Regions from separate parts of the Lederbergia sp. B243.17 genome, predicted to be linked through region 1. Evidence: a T-box and tRNA genes for the amino acid it is inferred to sense, from the RefSeq annotation. Region 1 holds a T-box; the other holds one or more tRNA genes.
The links. A T-box is a leader RNA that pairs with one kind of tRNA and senses whether it is charged. The one in region 1 lies ahead of leuS (leucine--tRNA ligase), so its partner is inferred to be a tRNA-Leu.
Positions count from the first base shown of each region.

Region 2: it has a tRNA-Leu gene. The T-box ahead of leuS (leucine--tRNA ligase) is inferred to sense a tRNA for this amino acid. The anticodon was not compared.

Region 1 is NZ_JBWBKF010000062.1:15,177-23,867, reverse strand. It holds gene AC0TWI_RS11645 (BaiN/RdsA family NAD(P)/FAD-dependent oxidoreductase) at 1-1,058, shown strand, start outside; gene AC0TWI_RS11640 (sporulation protein Cse60) at 1,112-1,294, opposite strand; gene AC0TWI_RS11635 (ABC transporter permease) at 1,365-2,255, opposite strand; gene AC0TWI_RS11630 (ABC transporter permease subunit) at 2,252-3,184, opposite strand; gene AC0TWI_RS11625 (rhodanese-like domain-containing protein) at 3,341-3,658, opposite strand; gene leuS (leucine--tRNA ligase) at 3,685-6,099, opposite strand; T-box leader at 6,155-6,387, opposite strand; gene AC0TWI_RS11615 (MDR family MFS transporter) at 6,469-7,671, opposite strand; gene AC0TWI_RS11610 (YtzC family protein) at 8,106-8,393, opposite strand; gene mnmM (tRNA 5-(aminomethyl)-2-thiouridylate-methyltransferase MnmM) at 8,536-8,691, shown strand, end outside.
Region 2 is NZ_JBWBKF010000007.1:200-4,282, forward strand. It holds gene AC0TWI_RS00090 (hypothetical protein) at 138-485, opposite strand; gene AC0TWI_RS00095 (GNAT family N-acetyltransferase) at 640-1,176, opposite strand; tRNA gene AC0TWI_RS00100 (tRNA-Leu) at 1,388-1,469, opposite strand; gene AC0TWI_RS00105 (hypothetical protein) at 1,565-2,716, shown strand; tRNA gene AC0TWI_RS00110 (tRNA-Leu) at 2,817-2,898, opposite strand; tRNA gene AC0TWI_RS00115 (tRNA-Cys) at 2,909-2,982, opposite strand; tRNA gene AC0TWI_RS00120 (tRNA-Gly) at 2,989-3,063, opposite strand; tRNA gene AC0TWI_RS00125 (tRNA-Gln) at 3,067-3,138, opposite strand; tRNA gene AC0TWI_RS00130 (tRNA-His) at 3,169-3,243, opposite strand; tRNA gene AC0TWI_RS00135 (tRNA-Trp) at 3,249-3,322, opposite strand; tRNA gene AC0TWI_RS00140 (tRNA-Tyr) at 3,330-3,414, opposite strand; tRNA gene AC0TWI_RS00145 (tRNA-Phe) at 3,442-3,514, opposite strand; tRNA gene AC0TWI_RS00150 (tRNA-Asp) at 3,682-3,757, opposite strand; tRNA gene AC0TWI_RS00155 (tRNA-Met) at 3,795-3,868, opposite strand; tRNA gene AC0TWI_RS00160 (tRNA-Glu) at 3,899-3,973, opposite strand; tRNA gene AC0TWI_RS00165 (tRNA-Ser) at 3,986-4,076, opposite strand; tRNA gene AC0TWI_RS00170 (tRNA-Asn) at 4,079-4,083, opposite strand, start outside.

The sequences.
Region 1 (8,691 bases):
TATATGGTGCCTTTTCCCTTTTCAATAATGAGGATATTATCCGCTTCTTTGAAGAACTTGGCGTAGAACTTAAGGAAGAAGACCACGGAAGGATGTTTCCTGTCTCAAACAAGGCTCAGTCCGTTGTCGATGCCCTCCTCCATCGCATGTCGGAGCTTGGCGTGGAAGTGCTAACCGATACAGCTGTGAAGGAGGTGCTGTACCGCGATGAACAAACATCCGGTGTTGTTCTGCAGACGGGTGATAAGATTGCAGCTAAAGCAGTCGTTATTGCATCAGGCGGGAAGTCAGTCCCCCATACCGGCTCTACCGGCGATGGCTATCCTTGGGCGGAAAAGGCGGGACATACCATTTCAGAGCTTTTTCCAACCGAGGTTCCTGTCACCTCAGCTGAATCTTTCATTGTTGAAAAGCAACTGCAAGGACTTTCTCTCCGTGATGTTGCGGTAAGCGTTTTGAACCCGAAAGGTAAAGCCCTCATCACCCACAGGATGGACATGCTGTTCACTCATTTCGGCGTTTCAGGCCCTGCCATTCTCCGTTGCAGTCAATTTGTCGTAAAGGCTAAAAAAAAGTGGCAGTTAGAGGATGTAACAATGTCGATCGATGCCCTGCCTGATGAGAAGGAACAACAGCTTGCCGCCCGGCTTTGGGATCAATTAAAAACTGAGCCAAAAAAGGCGGTGAAAAACACGTGGAAGGGCCTGATTCCTGAACGATACCTGCTCTTTTTGCTTGAGCGGAGCGGAATTAATCCCGATGCCCAAAGTTCTGCCATTTCTCACGAAAAGACAGAAGCGTTTGCCCATCTATGCAAGCAATTCCGCTTCTCTGTCAATGGAACACTTCCTCTTGAGAAGGCATTTGTGACAGGCGGCGGGGTCTCTGTCAAAGAAATCGAACCGAAAACGATGGCTTCAAAAAGGATGCCGGGCCTCTTCTTTTCAGGAGAAGTACTTGATATTTACGGGTACACGGGCGGCTATAATATAACAGCCGCCCTCGTCACAGGCCGATTGGCAGGAGAAAACGCGGCATTATATGCAAAGCGTTCATGACAACAAAAGCTGCAAGCGGGAACAGGAACCTTTCCTGCCGATTGCAGCTTTTTTTACACGCTATAAACAATCATTGCGCTGAAACAGTATACTTGCTCAGATACCGCTTCACCGATTGCAGCCACATGATATTTCACATCACGCACATTGCTTTCATCCAACGTCTCCAGAAAGCTGTTCAATTCTTCTTCCAAATCCTCCTCATGCTCGCAATCAAATATTTTCACCTTGAGCAACTGGGTCACCGCCCTTTTTTCAACCAGTTTGCCCCTAATCGCGCACCATTATACTGAATAGGATGAAAATTCAATCCAAATGCCGATTAAAATATTTTCGGAATCCCTCTCCAAGAATGGTGAACGACATGATCAGCAGCGTAAGCGATAATGCAGGGTAAAAAGGAATCCAAAAGGCGCTTCGAATATCTTTCCGGCTGCCGGCCATCATGGAGGCCCAATCGTTACTTGCATTCACTATTTCGCTCAGCCCTTGTGTCATTTGCACAAGCTCCTGAGTCAGGAAAATCTGCAATATGGCCAGCTGCCCAACAAGCAACGCAATCTTGCCGATGTCGAGACAGAAATTCGTAATGATCTCTGGCATCAGGTTAGGGAGAAAATGGTTTTTTAGCCTGGCAAGGGGTTTGACGCCAACTGTTATCGCTGTCTCAATAAACGGCTTTTGGGAAATTTGGTGAGCTTGCTGCTGAATAATATAACTTACCTTCCCCACGCCTATAAAAGAAAGAATAAAGAACGCCCAGATGTAACGATGGTCGCTGTAAAGCAGAAACGGCAGGTTCAGGATGATAATCCCTATGAGAATCTCAGGAATACTGGAAAAAAATTGGTTTAACCACTTGACAACCCAAGACAATATTCCTTTATTCCTGTATGCAAGCATTCCGAGAGGGACTGCAATAATGTAGCGAAGGAGAGCAGCACCCGCAACAAAAAACACAGTATCCCTTGCCCCCATAATGAGCATGCTCAGCACGTCTTTTCCATCCCTTGTAGAACCCAAAGGATGTCTTTCGGATGGAGGGAAAGGCGCTTTCTCCACTTTCCCCCTTTCTGGAAAGTAAAGCCGCTTTGCTTCCAGCTCCGTATCGACGAAAGGCAAATACGGTCCTGCGATTGCGATAAACAAGAAAAACGTTACAATAATTGAACCGACAATCAACAAACCATTCCTCATTTTGCTAAACTCCTGTCCAATTTAAAAAATATCCGTGCCAAGGCTGCAATCAATTGAGTGGCCATGATCAAGATCATGAAACAGAGGATCGCTCCAAGGGTCATGGCAGGCTCCCATTGCGCATATGCCTGCCCATAGATAACACTCTTAATGATACCGATCGCAAAAAACATCCTGTACGCCAAGCCTTCATAGGCAAAAAGGTATTCCGCCATGAAAAGGCTGGAAAGAATATAGACCATCAGGGCAGGAATATGAGTCAAAATTGTAGGCAAGGCATTCCTGAAAATATGCCGATAAACGACTCTCCGTTCCGAAAAACCCTTCGCTCTCGCCACTGTTATGTATTGCTCTCCATCTTCACTTTGCAGAGCCGCAGCTACAATTCGTGCCAGATAGAGCGCTGGGTAAATTGAAACGATGATACCGATGACTACAAAATTATAGGGTGTGGAATTGCTGAATATCCGAAACGACGGAATCAGCATAAGAGCAAGCCATTGGATTGAGAGCATAATAAAAAAATCAGGAACAGACTGCATAAGCCAGGTCGCTCCGCCTCCGAGAAAGCGCAAGCGATCCCTTCGGTGCCGATAATCGAATATCCCCTTTCCAATTCCCAACAAAAGGCTGATTGTAAAGGCAACACCAATGATCTTCAGACTGCGCGGCAAATATACCTTCAATTCATCCTCCACCATAACCCCTTCATATTGGCTAGTCCCCAGACTTCTTTCTTTTGTGTACACATCCCAGAAATACTTCAGATTGTTTTGATACGCATATTTGTCAAAAACATATGTAATGACCGGAGTTTTTGCAAGTCCCTTCATAGAAATTGTCGGGTTCGGCGGGATGGCGATGATAAATACAAGCAAAACAAAAATCAAAAAATAAAGCAGCAAGTTTTTTGCCCCTTGCTTCAGCATTTCCAATTAGTGTCCCCCCCTCTCTCTGACAGCAGGCTGTACAAATTGTAATTTTAAAAAAAAAAATCCAATATTATGCTATTTCGACAAATACTTCTTAATCCCTTCTTTCTATTAAAAAACGGCTCCCATTAACGGGAACCGTTTTTAGACACTTTATCGACTTTTAGGATCGAGCGGCCCCTGCCACTGCAGCATGCCGCCAACCATGTTGATTACGTTATAACCTTGCTCTGCCATGTATTCACATACGCGTCCGCTTCGTCCGCTTGAACGGCAGATCATGATGTATTCCTGATCTTTATCGAGTTTGCTGAGATTCTCGGGGATCTCACCCATCCGGATATGGACGGCACCAGGGATCATCCCTTCTGCAACCTCATCATTTTCCCGGACGTCAATCATATAAAGCGTCTCGCCATTGTTCAGCTTTTCTTCCACTTCTTCAGGTGTGATGTCTTTAAAATCTGCCATCTCTTTCATCCTTCCTAGTATGCCCGTTAATTCGCCACGATGTTGACGAGCTTGCCCGGTACAGCGATGATTTTGCGGATTGTTTTCCCTTCAATCATTTCCAGGACCTTGTCATCGGCTTTTGCAAGCTGCTCAAGTTCTTCTTTCGTAGCATCGCGGTTCGTCTTCAACTTCGTCCGTACTTTCCCGTTTACTTGTATAACAATTTCCACTTCATTATCGACCAGTTTTGTAGAATCATACACCGGCCACTTTTCATAAGAAATCGTGCCTTCATGGCCCAATTTTTCCCATAATTCTTCTGCTATATGCGGGGCGATTGGAGAGAGTAGTTTTACGAATCCTTCGATGTATTCCTTTGGCAATACGTCCGCTTTATATGCCTCATTGATAAATACCATCAATTGGGAAATGGCCGTATTGTAGCCAAGGTTCTCATAGTCCTCTGTCACTTTTTTAACCGTCTGATGATAAACCTTCTCAAGCTCTGGCCCCGCGCCTTCTTTCACTTTGTCTGTCAATTTTCCATCTTCATCCACCAGCAAGCGCCAAATGCGGTCGAGGAAACGGCGGGAGCCATCAAGTCCGGTTGTCGACCATGCGATCGAACCTTCAAGCGGTCCCATGAACATTTCATACATTCTCAGCGTATCGGCTCCGTGGCTTTCAACAATATCATCCGGGTTGACAACATTCCCTTTTGATTTACTCATTTTTTCATTGTTTTCTCCAAGAATCATTCCTTGGTTAAAGAGCTTCTGGAAAGGCTCCTTCGTCGGCACAACACCGATATCATAGAGGAATTTATGCCAGAAACGGGCGTACAGCAAATGGAGCACCGCATGCTCTGCCCCTCCGATATAAATATCGACCGGCAGCCATTTCTTCAACAGCTCTTCATCCGCAAGTGCTTTATCATTATGCGGATCGATGTAGCGCAGATAATACCAGCAGCTTCCCGCCCACTGCGGCATTGTGTTGGTCTCCCTCCGGCCTTTTTTGCCGGTAACAGGATCAACAACGTTCAGCCATTCAGAGATGTTAGCAAGCGGTGACTCGCCTGTACCGGACGGTTGAATATGATCAGTTACCGGAAGCATGACTGGAAGTTCTTCTTCTGGTACGCCTGTTGTTGTACCGTCTTCCCAATGGATTACAGGTATTGGCTCGCCCCAGTAGCGCTGGCGGCTGAATAACCAGTCGCGAAGACGATATGTGACCTTTTTCTCGCCGGCCCCTTTTTCCTCAAGCCAGGAGATCATCTTCGAGATGGCCTCCTCCTTTTTCAATCCATCAAGGAAACCGGATTGAACGTGAGGGCCGTCGCCTGTGTAGGCTTCTTTTTCAACATCTCCGCCAGCGACCACCTCTTTGATTTCAAGGCCAAATTTCTTTGCGAACTCAAAGTCGCGCTCATCATGAGCAGGAACCGCCATGATTGCTCCGGTTCCGTAGCTCATCAAAACATAATCGGCAATCCAAATCGGGATTTTTCCGCCGGAAACCGGGTTGATCGCATAGGCGCCGGTAAACACTCCTGTTTTGTCCTTCGCCAGATCTGTACGCTCCAAATCACTTTTCGCCTTGATATTGTCTAGGTAAGACTGAACTTCTTCTTTATGTTCGCCGGTCGTAATTTTTTCCACAAGCGGGTGCTCAGGGGCAAGGACTGCATAAGTGGCGCCGAAAAGTGTATCAGGCCTAGTCGTGAATACCGTGAAATCCCCTTCATGCCCGTCGATTTTGAAGTGGACCTCAGCCCCCTCGGAGCGGCCGATCCAGTTGCGCTGCATATCTTTGATGCTCTCCGGCCAATCAAGCTCTTCAAGGTCATCGAGCAAACGGTCGGCGTATTTTGTGATGCGCAAAATCCATTGCCTCATCGGCCGGCGTTCAACAGGGTGTCCGCCTCTTTCACTTTTCCCGTCAATCACTTCTTCGTTAGCAAGAACCGTACCAAGCGCCGGGCACCAGTTGACAGGCACTTCGTCGACATAGGCCAGACCTTTTTCAAACAATTTAAGGAAAATCCACTGCGTCCATTTATAATAGCCGGGATCAGTCGTGTTGATCTCCCGGTCCCAATCATATGAAAAACCGAGCGACTTGATTTGCCGCTTGAACGTTTCAATATTGTGCTGAGTGAATTCAGCAGGGTCATTTCCTGTATCAAGCGCATACTGCTCTGCAGGAAGTCCGAACGCATCCCAGCCGATCGGATGAAGCACATCATAGCCCTGCATCCTTTTCATTCTGGACAGGATATCCGTCGCCGTATACCCTTCTGGATGGCCGACATGGAGTCCGGCTCCCGATGGATAAGGGAACATATCCAAAGCGTAAAACTTATCGCCTTTCCCGTCTGCATCCAGTTTGAATGTTTTGTTTTCCTCCCAGTATTTCTGCCACTTTTTCTCAATCTTCCTGTGATCAAAGTTCATCTTGTTTGCTCCTTTCAATACTAAAAAAACAAAAAACCTCCCGTCCTGGAAAAAATCCTGGGACGAGAGGCTGAATCTCCCGTGGTACCACCCACATTGATGCACTACGCATCCGCTCATTGCTCCTTAACGCGGAAAACGGTACGGATTACTGGGATTAGCCTGATGCCAGCCGTTCACCCGGACAACATGAATGGCGAGTTCACAATGGATCCTGATTGGCTCCCACCTTCCGCCAACTCTCTGAACAGGATGTCTTTGCTACTGATCCACTCTTAACGTTTCAGTATCTTTATTGTAGATAGTTCCCATTGTAGCCAATCTTATACCCGGTTTCAAGTTTTTCTTGAAAAATAGGCGAGTTGCCGACTAAACATGGCTTTCCACGATGGCCGGCTCCTCTTTCTTTCTGGATGCTTTGAGCGGGCGGTCATAGAGGACTGCACAGCCGATCGCGATGACCAGCAAGGCAATCAAGAAGCCGAACAGCACTCTCATGCCGTACATGTCGACGAGGATGCCGCCGAGCAGCGGCCCGATCATCCTGCCTCCTGTTGCGGTACTGTTAACAATCCCCTGGTAAAAACCTTCCCGGCCTTTCGGAGCAAGCTGGTCGGCAATTGTCGGAATGACCGGCCATACAAGCATCTCACCGATTGTCAGGATGATCATTGCTGCGGCAAACCCTTTAAACTCATTTGCATTGCCCGCTATGAAAAAGGAGACGATGAAAATCAGAAAGCCTGTAACCATCTGGCCCTTCAAACTGTTTCTTACCTTTTTTAGTACGAGCTGCAAGAGTGGTTGTGCCAACACGATCAGTGCCCCGTTAATTGTCCAAAGTACACTATATTGCGCCAGAGATATATTCACTTCCTGTGTATACGCCGCGATGGTCGACTGCCACTGCACATAGCCGACCCATCCAAGCAAATAGGCACCGCATAGAATCATCAATGCATACAGTTTGCCCCTGCTTTTAACAGGCTTTGCTTCCTGCAGCACGTTTGATTGAGTCATGCCACTACCGCCGATGTTTTTGTATCCGAATACTGCAATGAATAAGAACACGATAAACATGAACAAATTCGCTGCAAATATATAGTCAAATGAAAAGGATGCGACAAATCCACCCGATGCTGAACCGATTGCGACGCCTGCATTCTGAGCAACGTAGATCGCGTTGAATGCTTTTCGTCCGCCTTCTTTCCAGACCGATCCCGCCATTGCATAAACCGAAGGGAAAATGATCCCGCCGCCAAGACCAAGCAACGTCAGAAAAATAACGTAATGAGGCCATCCATGCCAAAATGTCATTCCCGTCAAGGCACCGACAGAAATGCTGATGCCAAGAAGGATGGATTTGTATCCGCCGATCTTATCATGAAGAATGCCGCCCAATAAATTTCCGACTACACTGGCTGCTGAATTCGCCATCAACACAAGTCCTGCAACAGACAGGGATTTTCCAAGATGGTCGTGAATATAAATCGCATTCAGCGGCCATAAAAAAGAAGTGCCTGTCACGTTGACAAGCATCCCGATTACTAAGAGCCACAAGGCTTTAGGCATGTTCCCACCGCACCCTTTCACCTAATTATTTCGATTGCCAAAGCAATTCTATTCCTTTTGGAGTGCGGGTGCAATAGGTATTTTCAAGTTCCTTGATAAAAGTTAATTCTGTAAATTTAAGCCATTGAAAGCACGGCTTTCCTGCACATAAAAACCATTGTGACCGGGCTTCCTTCTTAGCGGCCGGCGGCGGCGTGCAGGCGCTTTTCCACAAGTTACAGTTCTACAAACCGCTCTTTTTGCAGGCCGGCTTCCATCTTAATTCATGATTTTTTACCAATAGAGCTGTTTTCACTGATTTTCTAAACAACATCATTCTATACGGTACAGTAGTAACCAACGAATACCTCTTCTAAATAACCAAAAGTGCTGGAAATCAAAATTGATTTCCAGCACCTTTTTCTACACTTAACAATGATCAGGAGAAGGGCAATTCAATGCAGCGTGTAAGCTGGAACCCCATGGTCGAGCAAAATCATTCTGTTTTGCAGATCCTGCACTTGGATTCTCATCCGGTCGAGCATTTCACGCTGCTGATCATTGGCGCTGTCCTTCAGCTTTTCCAGATCTGCAACGGACTGATCCAAACCGAGCAAAGCGTCGCTGTACTGAGCATCCCGATAACTCTCCTGCCGGCATCCTTCAGTATATTGGTCCGAGGCGAAAGAAATAGCTTCCTGACAGCGATTGAGACAGTCTGTTACCGATTGTCTTGTTGCCATGCTGATCCCTTCCTCTGCCGCGAATTTGAACATACGGAAAAGATGTTCCTCACTAGTGTGTTCTCAAACAGCCTGCAATATGTTACAATTTTTTGTATGTTTTTGTATGTTTTTGCGTAAAAGCTTGCGGGGGGTATGGGGGATGAATTTGGAAAGAGTACTTTCATTTGCACGGATGGTTCTGCAGCGAAGCGTAAGGCCCGGCGATATGGTCGTAGATGCGACAGCCGGAAACGGCAATGATACGGTATTTTTGGCTGAACTTGTCGGTGAGAACGGCCACGTATACAGCTTTGAT
Region 2 (4,083 bases), on a different contig from region 1:
GCCTTATATTAAAATGATCCTCATGACCACACAAAAATAAGCGAGTGCTTTAATTACTCAAAGCACCCGCTCTTATGTGGTTCTACTGCTACTAGTATTGCTCGATATTGATTTGAATCCTCGAACAGCTTAATCAATTAAGCAAGCATATGCGCCCTTCGAAATATCCGCAACCTGAAGGAATTAGTGATTGGTAAAAAATGATACCCGTTAGGAATCGGGATTACTAGTAAATTCGTATGCAGCTTTTTAAAAACCTCTGCTTTTTCTTTGCTATAATCGTCCATGCTTTGTCCAGCCAACAACAACAGAAAAGGCTTATCCATTTTTTCCTTCAAGCAATAGTCTGTTACTGATATTTCCTTTGATAAAGCATTCAATGCCTTTTCATTCCTGGGGTGTATATATACATCATTTTTCAATACAAAGTTGTTTTGGAGATAAGATTTATAATTATTGCTTGCTTCTTCGGTTAGATGTTCCATTGAATTTGCTGTTTCACTTGCATTTTCAAGGTCTTCTAATCATCAATAATAGGCAATTGGATTTCCTCATCGGCGTCACCTCTTTCACCAAGAAAGTAATAACCGCTGTCTAACAATGTTAACGACTCTACATAAGGAAATCACCAAGAAACACTTAGAAAGGAATATCATTAAGTCTTATAGGGGTTACTATCTTGTTTTCCCAATCACTTCTAATAATGGAATAGCATATTGAATCCGATATACTACCATCTTTATTCTCCCATGCATTTCGTAAGTATCCTTCTTTAACAAAACTACAATTGCTGAGAGTTTTCCTCATTGCGAAGTTATCGTTTCGAGTATATGCCTCAATTCTGATTTTCTTATTAGGCATATTAAATAGGTAGTCTACTATCCACTTAACCGATTTCTTGCCCACACCTTTTCCTCTAACGTTATTTGCTAAACGGATATCAAATGAAGGAATGGTATCGCTTATATCATGAATAATTATCAATCCAACTTTTTCAGTGTTCTTTTCTATCCAAAACGTTTCTCTATCTTTTTGGTACCAGCCTTTTTTGTATCCCTCTACAATTTGTTCTTCTAAAGGTTTTGGGTTTGAGTGAAAATCCCAAGTATTATTTGTAAAAAATGCCACCAAGTCATCTAATTCATCTTCCAATCTTCTAAAGATAAGTTCATTCATATTTTCCCTAACCTTTCTTTTGATTATCAGAAATTGTTCAACTAGGTTACTACTAGTAAAGCTTGAAATGAACGTCTAACACCCTCATATGTTTTATTATTTTATGGGATTCTTTGGCAAGTAGGTTGTACCTGAATCGTACCATACATAGAAAAAAGCCTACAAACCTTGATAGATCAACGTTTGCAGGCTTTTTTCTTTTACGTCATGATACCGGTGGTCGGGGTCGAACCGACACTCCTCACGGAACACGATTTTGAGTCGTGCGCGTCTGCCAATTCCGCCACACCGGCATAATTGGATATGCATCTTAGCGATGCAACTCTGTTATTATATATTATATCGAAGCAAGTTGTAAAGTGATTTTTTTAGGAAGGAAGCGATGTTTATGATTGAAATGCAACCTGACAAAAAAGGACGAGGCTACACAAACCAGCTGCCCCGTTATGCGCATGTTTTGCATATATTCCTGATTGTTGTTTTCCTGCTGCTCTCCCTTGTGCTCGGTTCACTGACTATCTATTTTCTCGTGCATCGAGAATGGGCGCTCACCGTCTTTTTCATTTTTATTACGCTCTTAATTACCTGCCTCGCTTATTTTTTAATCCTGAACTACCGCCAATACACTGCATTCAGGTTAACGTATGATTTGGATGACGAAGGTTTTATTTTGACATCGATTACTAAGCAAAAGGAAGAAACAGTGCGAATTCCATACGAGGATATCAAGGAAGTACTCGTTGGTCTTGATTTCAGGGTTATTCCAAGAGCACACTCTTCAGCTTTTGCAAAAACCTTGTATTCAGTTGGTGCCAAGCTAATCATATCGTATGGAAACAGGGAAGCTCCAAGGTATTTTATATTTACTCATTTTGACAAAGAAAGATTACTGAGTTGGCTGGAAACCTTGCAAGAGAACAAAGTGCCGATTGCTATTTCAAAGCTGAATCTATCTAAGGCTGTGACTGAAGAAGAGTTTTCTGAGATAGTGGCAGAAGCACCAAAAGTAGAATTTCGGCCCTATTTGCTGCTTAAAGAACAAATGGGCTATGAACCTGGATCAATAACACATCAGTATGAACCGGCTTTTCTTACAACATCCATCATAAAAAGACAAAAGTTGACGAACAAAACGAGGGACGTACGTTTAATGTGGGTATATATATCGCTCCTTCTATTCAACTTCTTATACTCCCTTTTCCTATTGCCGAATGCAGCAATAACCGAGGATGGCTTTATAGATGACGGGTATCTTCCCATTGTCCTGGTGAATACGCTTTGTCTTATTTTCGGCTTTTATTTTTGGAGAGGAGTGAAATGGTATCGGTCACTACTGGACTCAGCCCTCATCACCGCTGTCTCCTTTCTCGGCCTTTCGCTTTCTTCCATAATAATAAGCCCTATACGAGGTTCTATTTACACTGCAATTGGCCAGGAGCTGTCCGTTTTTGTTTTTATGCTGAACCTTTTATTCATCTTCATACGAATCCTGATGCTAATCATACGAAGGAGAGTGGCACCAGACAACCGCATGATGTAAGCAACGCTTCAAGCACACTCCCAGAGGATTACTGCTATTCCACTACAATAAAAAAAACGTTTCCTGCTAGAGGAAACGTTTTTTATTTGACTGTCTGGTATACCGGTGGTCGGGGTCGAACCGACACTCCTCACGGAACACGATTTTGAGTCGTGCGCGTCTGCCAATTCCGCCACACCGGCATAATAAGTATGGAGGCGGCAACCGGAATCGAACCGGTGGTAAGGGTGTTGCAGACCCGTGCCTTACCGCTTGGCTATGCCGCCTAATCATGGAGCGGAAGACGGGATTCGAACCCGCGACCCCCACCTTGGCAAGGTGATGTTCTACCACTGAACTACTTCCGCATACTGGGCTAGCTGGATTCGAACCAACGAATGACGGAGTCAAAGTCCGTTGCCTTACCGCTTGGCTATAGCCCATTGATCAATTTATTCTTATGAAAATGTAAATGGGGCGACTAGTGGGAATCGAACCCACGATGTCGGAGCCACAATCCGATGCGTTGACCATTTCGCCATAGCCGCCATATTGGCAGGGGTAGTAGGAATCGAACCCACACTGAAGGTTTTGGAGACCTTAGTTCTACCTTTAAACTATACCCCTGTGTAAATGGTGGTGGGGGACGGATTCGAACCGCCGAACCCGGAGGGAGCGGATTTACAGTCCGCCGCGTTTAGCCACTTCGCTACCCCACCACAGTATATGCAAGTTTTTATAAAAGGTGGCTCAGGACGGAATCGAACCGCCGACACAAGGATTTTCAGTCCTTTGCTCTACCAACTGAGCTACTGAGCCTTTAAGTAAAAGGAAATGCTTATTTAGTTTCCAGTTGTCCTTCGTCTCCATCTCAGGAGGAACATTCAAGGAGCGTCTCGATGGATACGCCTGCGGAGCTGATCGAAGATGTTTCGCTTCGGTGCTCTACCAACTGATCTACTGAGCCATAAACCTAATAAAATAAATGGCGGTCCCGACCGGGATCGAACCGGCGATCTCCTGCGTGACAGGCAGGCATGTTAACCGCTACACCACGGGACCGGAGCATTCAGAACCTCTCAGTTCTGAATGATATGTATTGCGGGGGCAGGATTTGAACCTGCGACCTTCGGGTTATGAGCCCGACGAGCTACCGAACTGCTCCACCCCGCGACGATAAAGATGTTCTTGCTTATGTGAAAATGGTGACCCCTACGGGATTCGAACCCGTGTTACCGCCGTGAAAGGGCGGTGTCTTAACCGCTTGACCAAGGGGCCAATGAAATATTATGGCGGAGAGCAAGGGATTTGAACCCTTGATACGCGGTTAGCGTATACACGATTTCCAATCGTGCTCCTTCGGCCACTCGGACAGCTCTCCATTGGCT